DNA from 3 places in the Paenibacillus sp. FSL R5-0749 genome. Region 2 is predicted to be linked to each of the others. Evidence: a T-box and tRNA genes for the amino acid it is inferred to sense, from the RefSeq annotation. Region 2 holds a T-box; the other regions hold tRNA genes.

The links. A T-box is a leader RNA that pairs with one kind of tRNA and senses whether it is charged. The one in region 2 lies ahead of leuS (leucine--tRNA ligase), so its partner is inferred to be a tRNA-Leu.
Region 1: it has a tRNA-Leu gene. The T-box ahead of leuS (leucine--tRNA ligase) is inferred to sense a tRNA for this amino acid. The anticodon was not compared.
Region 3: it has a tRNA-Leu gene. The T-box ahead of leuS (leucine--tRNA ligase) is inferred to sense a tRNA for this amino acid. The anticodon was not compared.

Annotation. Positions count from the first base shown of each region.
Region 1 is NZ_CP152005.1:4,627,098-4,630,270, reverse strand. Features, by position in the region: gene MKY85_RS20705 (NucA/NucB deoxyribonuclease domain-containing protein) at 1-204, shown strand, start outside; gene MKY85_RS20700 (hypothetical protein) at 320-544, opposite strand; gene MKY85_RS20695 (hypothetical protein) at 752-1,201, shown strand; tRNA gene MKY85_RS20690 (tRNA-Leu) at 1,627-1,712, shown strand; gene MKY85_RS20685 (hypothetical protein) at 2,103-2,360, opposite strand; gene MKY85_RS20680 (hypothetical protein) at 2,461-2,712, shown strand; gene MKY85_RS20675 (hypothetical protein) at 2,709-3,056, opposite strand.
Region 2 is NZ_CP152005.1:4,802,580-4,805,752, reverse strand. Features, by position in the region: gene MKY85_RS21475 (aminoglycoside phosphotransferase family protein) at 15-971, shown strand; T-box leader at 1,082-1,351, shown strand; gene leuS (leucine--tRNA ligase) at 1,429-3,173, shown strand, end outside.
Region 3 is NZ_CP152005.1:2,269,685-2,272,857, reverse strand. Features, by position in the region: gene MKY85_RS10280 (carbohydrate-binding protein) at 1-1,591, shown strand, start outside; tRNA gene MKY85_RS10275 (tRNA-Leu) at 1,685-1,769, opposite strand; gene pelA (pectate lyase) at 1,933-2,895, opposite strand.

The DNA.
Region 1 (3,173 bases), 180 kb from region 2:
AATCGGGATCTATCACTCAAGGGTGTTCCGGTCAAAAAAGGTAAGGATCGTGACGAGTGGCCTATGGCGATGTGCGCTGAGGGTGGCACAGGTGCAGATATCCAATACATTACCCCGAAGGATAATCGTGGTGCAGGTTCATGGGTAGGGAATCAGTTAAGTACATATCCGGATGGAACGCGAGTGAAGTTTGTAGTGAAGTAACAAAAAGAGAAAAACCAGACGTGCATGCGTCTGGTTTTTTGGTATGATGTGCTGGCATAAATAGATTTAATTAACGTATCTATACGGGAACTGAGTTTCTAGGATTACAGTTCGACTACACGAGTTGCATTCCGCTTAAATGATGAGACCGGATGCTTAACAGACGCGTAACATGTTCAACCTCATCAAACGGTATCCACAGACTACCGTGAACGGTACGTAAGGAGAGAATGGATGTATCAGCGGTTCGCTCGGGATAACCGGTTATCGTCTGACCGCTTGTATTACGAACCGTGATCTGTTGTTTGCGCCGGATGGCAATTTCTACCTCTTTTTTCATAAGTCATTGCTCCTGATTATGAGATGTTAAATCCATATGTCAATGTTTTCAATGGTTAATTTGTCTTCTTTATCTAGTCTATCAGAACTAGGTATAGATTTCCAGAAGAGAAATAAGTAATCTCATAGGTGATTTGTCTTAGCTGTGGATTATCCGTTTTTGAATGGTCATTACGGGGTTATATTAGGGTAAAAGGAGGGGAACGGAATGACACAATTGATTATTGGGCTGGCCCGTACCGAGAACGAGGCTATAATTATGCTGAATAAGGCTAAAGAGCAAGGTATTAAGGATAAATATCTGGGAGCCGTGGCGAAGGAACAGCTTAATCTCGAGTTGGTGAGCGAGAAGACAGGTCTGCCCAAACCATTAAAAGGTGCAGGAACGGATGGTGCCTTTGGCGCGCTAAAAGGGATATTGGCTGGTCTGGGGAAACGGATGGATCAGACGATGTCGATCGGAAAAGCAGTACGCAGGCTCGCTGGTAATGAGATTGGGAGTGAGACCGATGATTTGGTGCTTACACTGACTGAAGCGGGGATCTCGGAAGAAGACGCACGGTATTATGAAGATTGGCTGTTAAAGGACCATATCTTGGTTATTGTGGAGTGCAGTGAGGAAGAGGCGGCCCGTGTTCGACCGATTTTACTTTTTTAGTTTAATTTAAGGCTGATTTTAGGTTTCTTTAATGTTGGGGAGGTATTCTTATCTCACACCTCCCTTAATATAGATTGGTTTACCGGAAGTCCGGGACCGCAACTCGGACTTTCTAGGCACTGTGAGCTGACGCTTACAGTGCCTGTTTCATTTTTTATAAGTTGAACTAAAGATTATTTACACTGACACTCCGATGACAGAATATCCTTCTAATCGCTGTTATCCCCAGATTTTTTCGATTCCCTTTTGAAAGGGAAAATCCGGTGATAAAGGCGAACGCTTCGCTTTTTCAGTTTTTTCTGTCCTCTCCGTTATCGTGTAAATCATTAGTTAAACTTATATAGTTGGATTATTTTATAAAAAGTGTTGCAAAGTTAATTAGTTCATGGTAAGATATTTCTTGTCGCCAAGAAATACATAATCCTGCCGGGGTGGCGGAATTGGCAGACGCACAGGACTTAAAATCCTGCGGTAGGTGACTACCGTACCGGTTCGATCCCGGTCCTCGGCATACATTAAGAAAAGGAAACTCCTTGATACATAAGGAGTTTCCTTTTTTTATAGTTTGGATTGAAATTGCCCGAGTCACAGGGATTGAGCGAGTGGACCAGGTGATAAAGTTGCTGGAAGACTACAAACCGCAATATGTTGAACTTTTGAAACAGGCGTTTGTCGAGAAGAAGAGCTGGCAAGAGATAAAAATCATAACACGCGTATCAAAGGCCTAGTTCTATCGAGGACGTGAGAAGGCTATGCGGATATATTTGAAATTGGAAAAATAATTCGGGGACTCATAGTCTTAATTGCCGTGTTAAAATGCTATTGTGGTGAAAAGGAAAGAGTCACGTTCGTGCAAGCTAGTGCCTGCATATGACGTGACTCTTTTTATATCGGGCAGTTTCTATTTATTAAATTTCTCAACGAAATCCAAACCTTCGTAACTTAAACGAGGATTTGATTTGGAGATCATAACAGATCCGCCCGCACCAAGTCTTGCACTGACGCCAAGGAGATAGCCAAAATTCACAGCTTTTTCAAGAGCATCATATGCGTCGAGATCTTCAAGATCCAAATTAGCAAAGAAATCAGTATCTCCATTTTGAACGTTTTTCAAAATTGTGTAGATTGCTTGATTAAATTCTATTGTAGATTGGAACATAACATAACACCTCCTTCTGTCCTAGTTTTTTCGACACCAAAAGAGGTGAATCCTTCTATCCGTCGAAATGATACAAGAATCGACGGGAGGAGGTGTGTAAATGGAAGTGGTGGTTGAATTCGAGTTTATTTCGGGTGATCAAGAGACCATAGATTTTGTTTGGGAAGATGAGCAGAGCTTAGCTAAGCTGCTGACTGAATCCGACTGGTTTAACTTTGCTGGACGACACATTAACATAAAAAATGTTAAGGCATTTAGAGTTGTCTCCAGAGAGCAGAAAACTGAAGAAGATGCTAAAGAACAAGCAGAGCATGCTGATCATGTGAATAAAATATTAGGGTTGAACTTTTAAGCATCCTTCGGGGTGCTTTTAATATTTTTCCGTAGTCTAGATTCACGAATTTTTTTGCTTTCTTTTTTTCTTAATTCTTCGAGCTGTAATTCTTTTTCTTTTTCATGGATAACTATTCGAATTACGATTAAATGACGATCCATTAAATTAGCGTTATAAGTTTTAGTTGTTAGATCTGCCATAAAATAGGCAGCAAGTGTGACAACGAGGATACCTGTAAAAATAACTAGATATATTGTTTGATCGGAATTTATTATGCTTGAGATCGTTGCGAATGCAGCAATAACTAGGCTGAAAACAGTTACCAAGGAAATGAAATAACTAGAAAGTTGGTTGTTTTCCATATACCTAGGACTTTTTAACAATATTTCTTTTTCGAAGTTTCGTAATGATTCTAGTTCGTACTGATGATAATACTTGAAAAAATCAGAGTTTATTTTGGACAATTTGTATTCTTCATG
Region 2 (3,173 bases):
GGTGAGGTGTGGAAGTGGAAAGTACATATAAAACAAGACTCTCGTCAGAACAAATAAATGCCATAATAGACCAGAATTTCTCTGCGAAAATACAGGACTACAAGGAAATGGTGGATGGCTGGGCCAATCATGCATATCTCATTACATTGAGTGACCAACAGCAAGTGGTACTCAAAATTGCCCCTTCGGCTTCCACCAATCTGATGCGCTGTGAGCAGGATCTGATGATTGCTGAGGTCGAGGCACTGCGTCTCATCGGCGAGTTGAAGGATGTTCCCGTACCCAAAGTTCTGGTTTATGATGATTCGTTAACCATGGCTTCAGCGCGGTATTTTATCATGGAGTACATGTCTGGAACACCCTATAATCAGGTCAAGGATCAGTATTCTGCGGAAGAGCAGGAAGCCGTTGAACAACAACTGGGGCGTTACAATCGTCGAATAAATGAAATCAAGGGCGAGAAGTTCGGATATTTCTCGGAGCAAAAACAGCGTTATTCCACATGGAAAGAAGCCTTTATGAACCTGATGGAAGACGTTCTTGCCGATGGGGAAGAAGCCGGGATTACATTTTCGATGGATCACTCTGAATTGAGACGTTTGATTGAAGAGAAATCGGATGTGTTGGACGATGTAAAAGAACCTGTTCTTGTCAGCTGGGATCTATGGGATGGAAATATTCTAGTAGACAAAGGCCGCATCACAGCAATTATTGATTTTGAACGTTCACTGTGGGCAGACCCTCTGATGGAGCATTATTTCAGTCATTTTAACTATACACCCGGTTTTGTGAAAGGTTATGGGCTTGCGATTACGACTGAAAGTGAGCTAAAAAGAAGAAGTCTGTATGACTTGTACTTTGATCTGGTGCTGCGCATTGAGTGCGCTTATCGGCAATATGACAATCAGGAACATGTGAATTGGACTATTCATAATCTGGAGGAAGGAATTGAGCGATTTCGGTTATCCTGAACAGCACCAGCGTTATGAAGGATACAAACTGTGATCTTCAAGAAGGCAATTATAAGGTGTAATATTGACTTTGGGCTTGCTTTTTTATATAATGGTCCCGATATTGTATACATATTTCGATGATAAGGATTAGTAGTGATTTCTGTACATCACAGAGAGCCGGCGGTTGGTGCAAGCCGGTTGACAGTAAATTGCGAACTCGCCTTGGAGAAATGCGGTGATTACACCATCCTGTCTAATCTGCTAAGTATAAGCTGGAATTCAGGAATGGAAATCCGCATCGGTTAACCGCCGTTACAGGTCCAAAGGGAGTGGATGACGAAGCACGTTCGTCCGCTAACTAGGGTGGTACCACGGGAATTCAACCTCTCGTCCCTAGCGCTGCAAACGCTACGGGATGCTGAGGTTTTTTTGTTGCAATTAAAGCTAAGCGAGTAACCTGAAGGAGGAACAATAGATGAGTGAGAATAACCAGCCGAAGCACGGCTATCAGCCACAAGTCATGGAAAAAAGTTGGCAGCAATACTGGGATGCCAATAAAACGTTTAAAACGGGTGAGGACCCTGCTAAACCGAAATTTTATGCACTGGATATGTTCCCTTATCCATCCGGTTCAGGTCTGCACGTAGGTCACCCTGAAGGATATACGGCAACGGATATCGTTTCCCGTTACAAACGTATGCGCGGTTACAATGTATTACATCCGATGGGTTGGGATGCTTTCGGTCTGCCTGCTGAGCAGCATGCATTGGATACAGGTGAACATCCACGGCATATTACATTCCGCAATATTGACAACTTCCGTCGCCAGATCAAATCACTCGGTTTCTCGTATGACTGGGATCGTGAGATCAGCACAACGGACCCTGAGTATTATAAATGGACACAATGGATCTTTATCCAGTTGTACAATAAGGGCCTCGCTTATGTGGACGAAGTCGCAGTAAACTGGTGCGAAGCACTTGGAACGGTACTGGCTAATGAAGAGGTTATTGATGGCAAGAGTGAACGCGGTGGACATCCGGTTGTACGTAAACCGATGCGTCAATGGGTACTGAAAATTACCGAGTATGCAGAGCGTCTGTTGGAAGACCTGGAAGAGCTGGATTGGTCTGAAAGCATCAAGGATATGCAGCGTAACTGGATCGGTAAATCGACAGGTGCAGAAGTTGTTTTTGCCATTGAAGGTCGCGAGGAAGTTATTAAGGTATTCACTACCCGTGCGGACACATTGTTCGGTGCGAGCTTTGCAGTACTTGCTCCGGAACATGAATTGGTAGAAGCGATTACAACGGATGACCAACGTGAAGCGATTCAGGCTTATCAGGAGCAGGCTTCTCGTAAGAGTGATCTGGAACGTACGGATTTGGCCAAGGACAAAACAGGTGTATTCACTGGTGCATATGCAATCAATCCCGTTAATGGTGCAAAATTGCCGATCTGGATTGCTGATTACGTTCTTGCAGGTTATGGTACAGGTGCGGTTATGGCTGTTCCAGGGCATGATGCGCGTGACTGGGAATTTGCGAAGCAGTTCGGTCTGGATATCATTGAGGTTATTCAAGGTGGAGACGTTACACAAGAGGCATATTCCGGTGATGGCGCACATGTGAATTCCGATTTCCTGAACGGACTGAACAATGAAGAAGCAGTTGCCAAGATGATTGCCTGGTTGGAAGAGAACGGTAAAGGACAAGGGAAAGTAACCTATCGTCTGCGTGATTGGCTGTTCAGCCGTCAGCGCTACTGGGGTGAGCCAATTCCGATTCTGCATCTGGAAGACGGAACGATGAAGACCGTACCGGAGGATCAACTTCCACTGCTGCTGCCTGATATCGATCAGATCAAACCTTCGGGTACTGGAGAATCACCACTGGCGAATGTTACGGAGTGGGTGAATACGGTAGATCCTGAAACGGGAATGAAGGCGCGTCGTGAGACCAACACCATGCCACAATGGGCGGGTAGCTGCTGGTATTACCTGCGCTTTATCGATCCGCACAATGACAAGGAACTGATCTCCAAGGAGAAACAGCAGCAGTGGCTGCCTGTTGATCTGTACATTGGCGGAGCGGAGCACGCGGTGCTTCACTTGCTGTATGCTCGTTTCTGGCATAAAGTGCTGTATGATCTGGGTGTTGTGGATACCAAAGAGCCGTTCCACAAACTGGTGAACCAAGGTATGATCCTAGGCACGAACAA
Region 3 (3,173 bases), 2.5 Mb from region 2:
TGATGCCAACATTAATTTATCCTCGGAAAAACAACTGATCAAGGGCTTTGGGGGTATTAACCTTCCCGCCTGGATTGGTGATCTGACTCCCGCTCAACGTGAAACTGCTTTTGGTAATGACCAGAATCAGTTAGGCTTTTCAATTCTGAGGATCTACGTCGATCCAGATTCCAATAACTGGTATCGTGAAGTTGCCACAGCGAAACGGGCTATTGAGAAGGGTGCTATCGTATTCGCCTCCCCGTGGAATCCTCCGAGCAGCATGGTGGAAACGTTCAACCGTAATGGAGATACCAATGCCAAACGTTTGAAATACGACAAATATGCCGCATATGCGCAACATCTGAATGACTTTGTAACCTATATGAAAAATAACGGCGTAGATCTGTATGCCATTTCTGTGCAAAATGAACCGGATTACGCGCATGACTGGACCTGGTGGACTCCACAAGAAATTCTTCGTTTCATGAAAGAAAATGCCGGGTCCATTCAAGGTACCAAAGTCATGGCACCTGAATCCTTCCAGTACTTAAAGAACATATCCGATCCAATCCTGAATGATCCGCAGGCACTTGCCAACATGGACATTCTGGGAGCACATACGTATGGAACCCAGATTTCGAACTTTGCCTATCCTCTCTTTAAGCAAAAAGGAGCCGGTAAAGAACTGTGGATGACTGAGGTATATGTTCCGAACAGTGACAACAACTCAGCAGACCGCTGGCCTGAAGCACTGGAGGTTTCCTATCACATGCACAATGCCCTGGTGGAAGGTGATTTCCAGGCCTATGTGTGGTGGTACATCCGCAGACAGTATGGTCCGATGAAAGAAGATGGTACCATAAGCAAACGCGGATATAATATGGCCCATTTCTCCAAATTTGTACGTCCTGGCTACCTGCGAGTCGATGCAACGAAAAATCCGGATACGAACACATTTGTCTCAGCCTATAAAGGGGATAACAAAGTAGTCGTCGTGGCAATTAACCGTGGAACTTCGGCCACAAGCCAAAAATTCGTTCTGCAGAATGGTAATGCCTCCACGGTGTCTTCATGGGTTACGGACAGCAGTCGCAACCTGGCAAGCGGGGCCTCGCTTACCGTATCCAATGGAGCCTTCACGGCACAACTTCCCGCTCAGAGCGTAACAACATTTGTTGCCAACATTACTGGTGGGAATAACGGCGGAAATACAGGCAGCGGCACTACTTATGAAGCAGAGACCGGAACAACACTTACGGAAGCTGCCATTGAAACGATCTACCCCGGTTACACAGGCTCCGGGTATGTCAACTTCAATGCAATGACTGGTTCAGCCATTCAATGGAACGCTATTAACAATACGATTACTGGCACCAAAAATGTAAAGTTTCGTTATGCGCTGGAAAGTGGAACACGTAACCTCGACATTTTTGTTAACGGAACCAAAGTTATCAGCAATGAGCCCTTTCCAGCAACGGGAAGCTGGTCCACTTGGGTTGAAAAAACAATACAAGTTCCCATGAACACCGGGACCAATACCCTGAAAGTGGTTACAACGGGAACGGAAGGACCGAATATTGACAGCATTAATGTTACCGCAGCACAATAAAACATTCCGTATGGTTGATGTTAGGATAATATCAAAAAATGCAAACAAAAAAAAGACTCCTCATGCGTTAGCTTGAGGAGTCTTTTTATTCGATGCGGTCGAGAGGACTCGAACCTCCACGGGGGGTTAGCCCACACGGACCTGAACCGTGCGCGTCTGCCAATTCCGCCACGACCGCATATTGTATCTCCGTGATTAATCTCGGCGACAAGAAATAATATATCATGCCCAATCTATCATGTCAACACTGAAAATAATAACATGAAAGCCCGAACCAGACATGCTTGTCCATTCGGGCTTTACCTTCAACTAATCATTTGGTTCATCAAAAAGGAGTCATACTACAGCTTGGAAGGCCAATTGCCATACCAGGCATAACCGCCTCTTCTTTCTTTATCAATGTCACTCAATTTGTATTTAACTACCCCGTCTCGTCCAATGAAAATGGGTCTATCCGTTCCTATTTCATAGAAGCGTGCCCAGATCGGTGCTGCTTTGGAATCAGCGATAATCTTGCTATCACCATTTGCCCTTTCATACTTGTAACCCGTAATTTTCACCTTGTTAAACCAGTCCTCTGCTCCTTTAATGGATGCGGTAATTTTAGCGGTAGCAGGCCTTGTTTTCAGAAATTTAACAATCGTTACACTCTCTCCAGCTGTCAGCGATGGTACTTCGTAGATTCTTGCGCTCGCTGGTTTAAGGGAACTGGAATCATGTTGTTGTCCCCATGCTGTAAGCTTCTCGCCTGAGACGACCTGAGTATTCAGAATCGCCCCCACACCTTTGGCAACTGAATTTTTACTGCGATTAGCAAGTGTACTGTCGATAAATGAGAAATCACCTTTGCGTGTTGCTACTTCATCGAGCATGATCATTACATTAATCATTGCATCATCATTGTAGGTAATATGCTTGTGATATCCAGAGCTTTGGTAGACTTGTGGCCATCCGCCGTTTGAATACTGCATATTGATCAAAAAGTTGATTCCTTTGATTGCAGCTGTGGAGTAGCGTGGATCATTCGTCTTTTTAAATTCCTTCGCCAATCTTCTAATTTCTGAATATGTAGCCTTGTTGTCAATCGTGGACTTCGCCCACTCTCCACTTGTTTGTTTATAATCTTTTCTCCAACCTCCATCCGGCAGTTGGTTCTTCAAAATATCTGAAATACTCGCTGTAGTACCCGATGCATCAGCAGCAGATACCGTCCCTACAGGGAGAACTGCAATTCCAACTGTTGAGAACACCATGGCGCATGCCAGGACAAAAGTAACTATTTTCTTTGCTTTCAAATGTAACACTCTCCCATGTTCATTGTAATAACATCCACAATTCTACCTTACCTATAACGCCCGTCCTTAAACCTCCTTAATTTAAATATATAACATAATAAAATCCATTTTTATCCAATATGTGGATTGGATAATCAGATGATATGCAAAAAATCAATTTTTGTCAATATATGCAACTTAATGAATATAATCTCTTAAATTCTACATAACGGATAGTCCTTTTAACTCATGACAAACTTATTTATTTATCCAATTTCGTCTCAAACGAATCAATAATGACGTTTTTG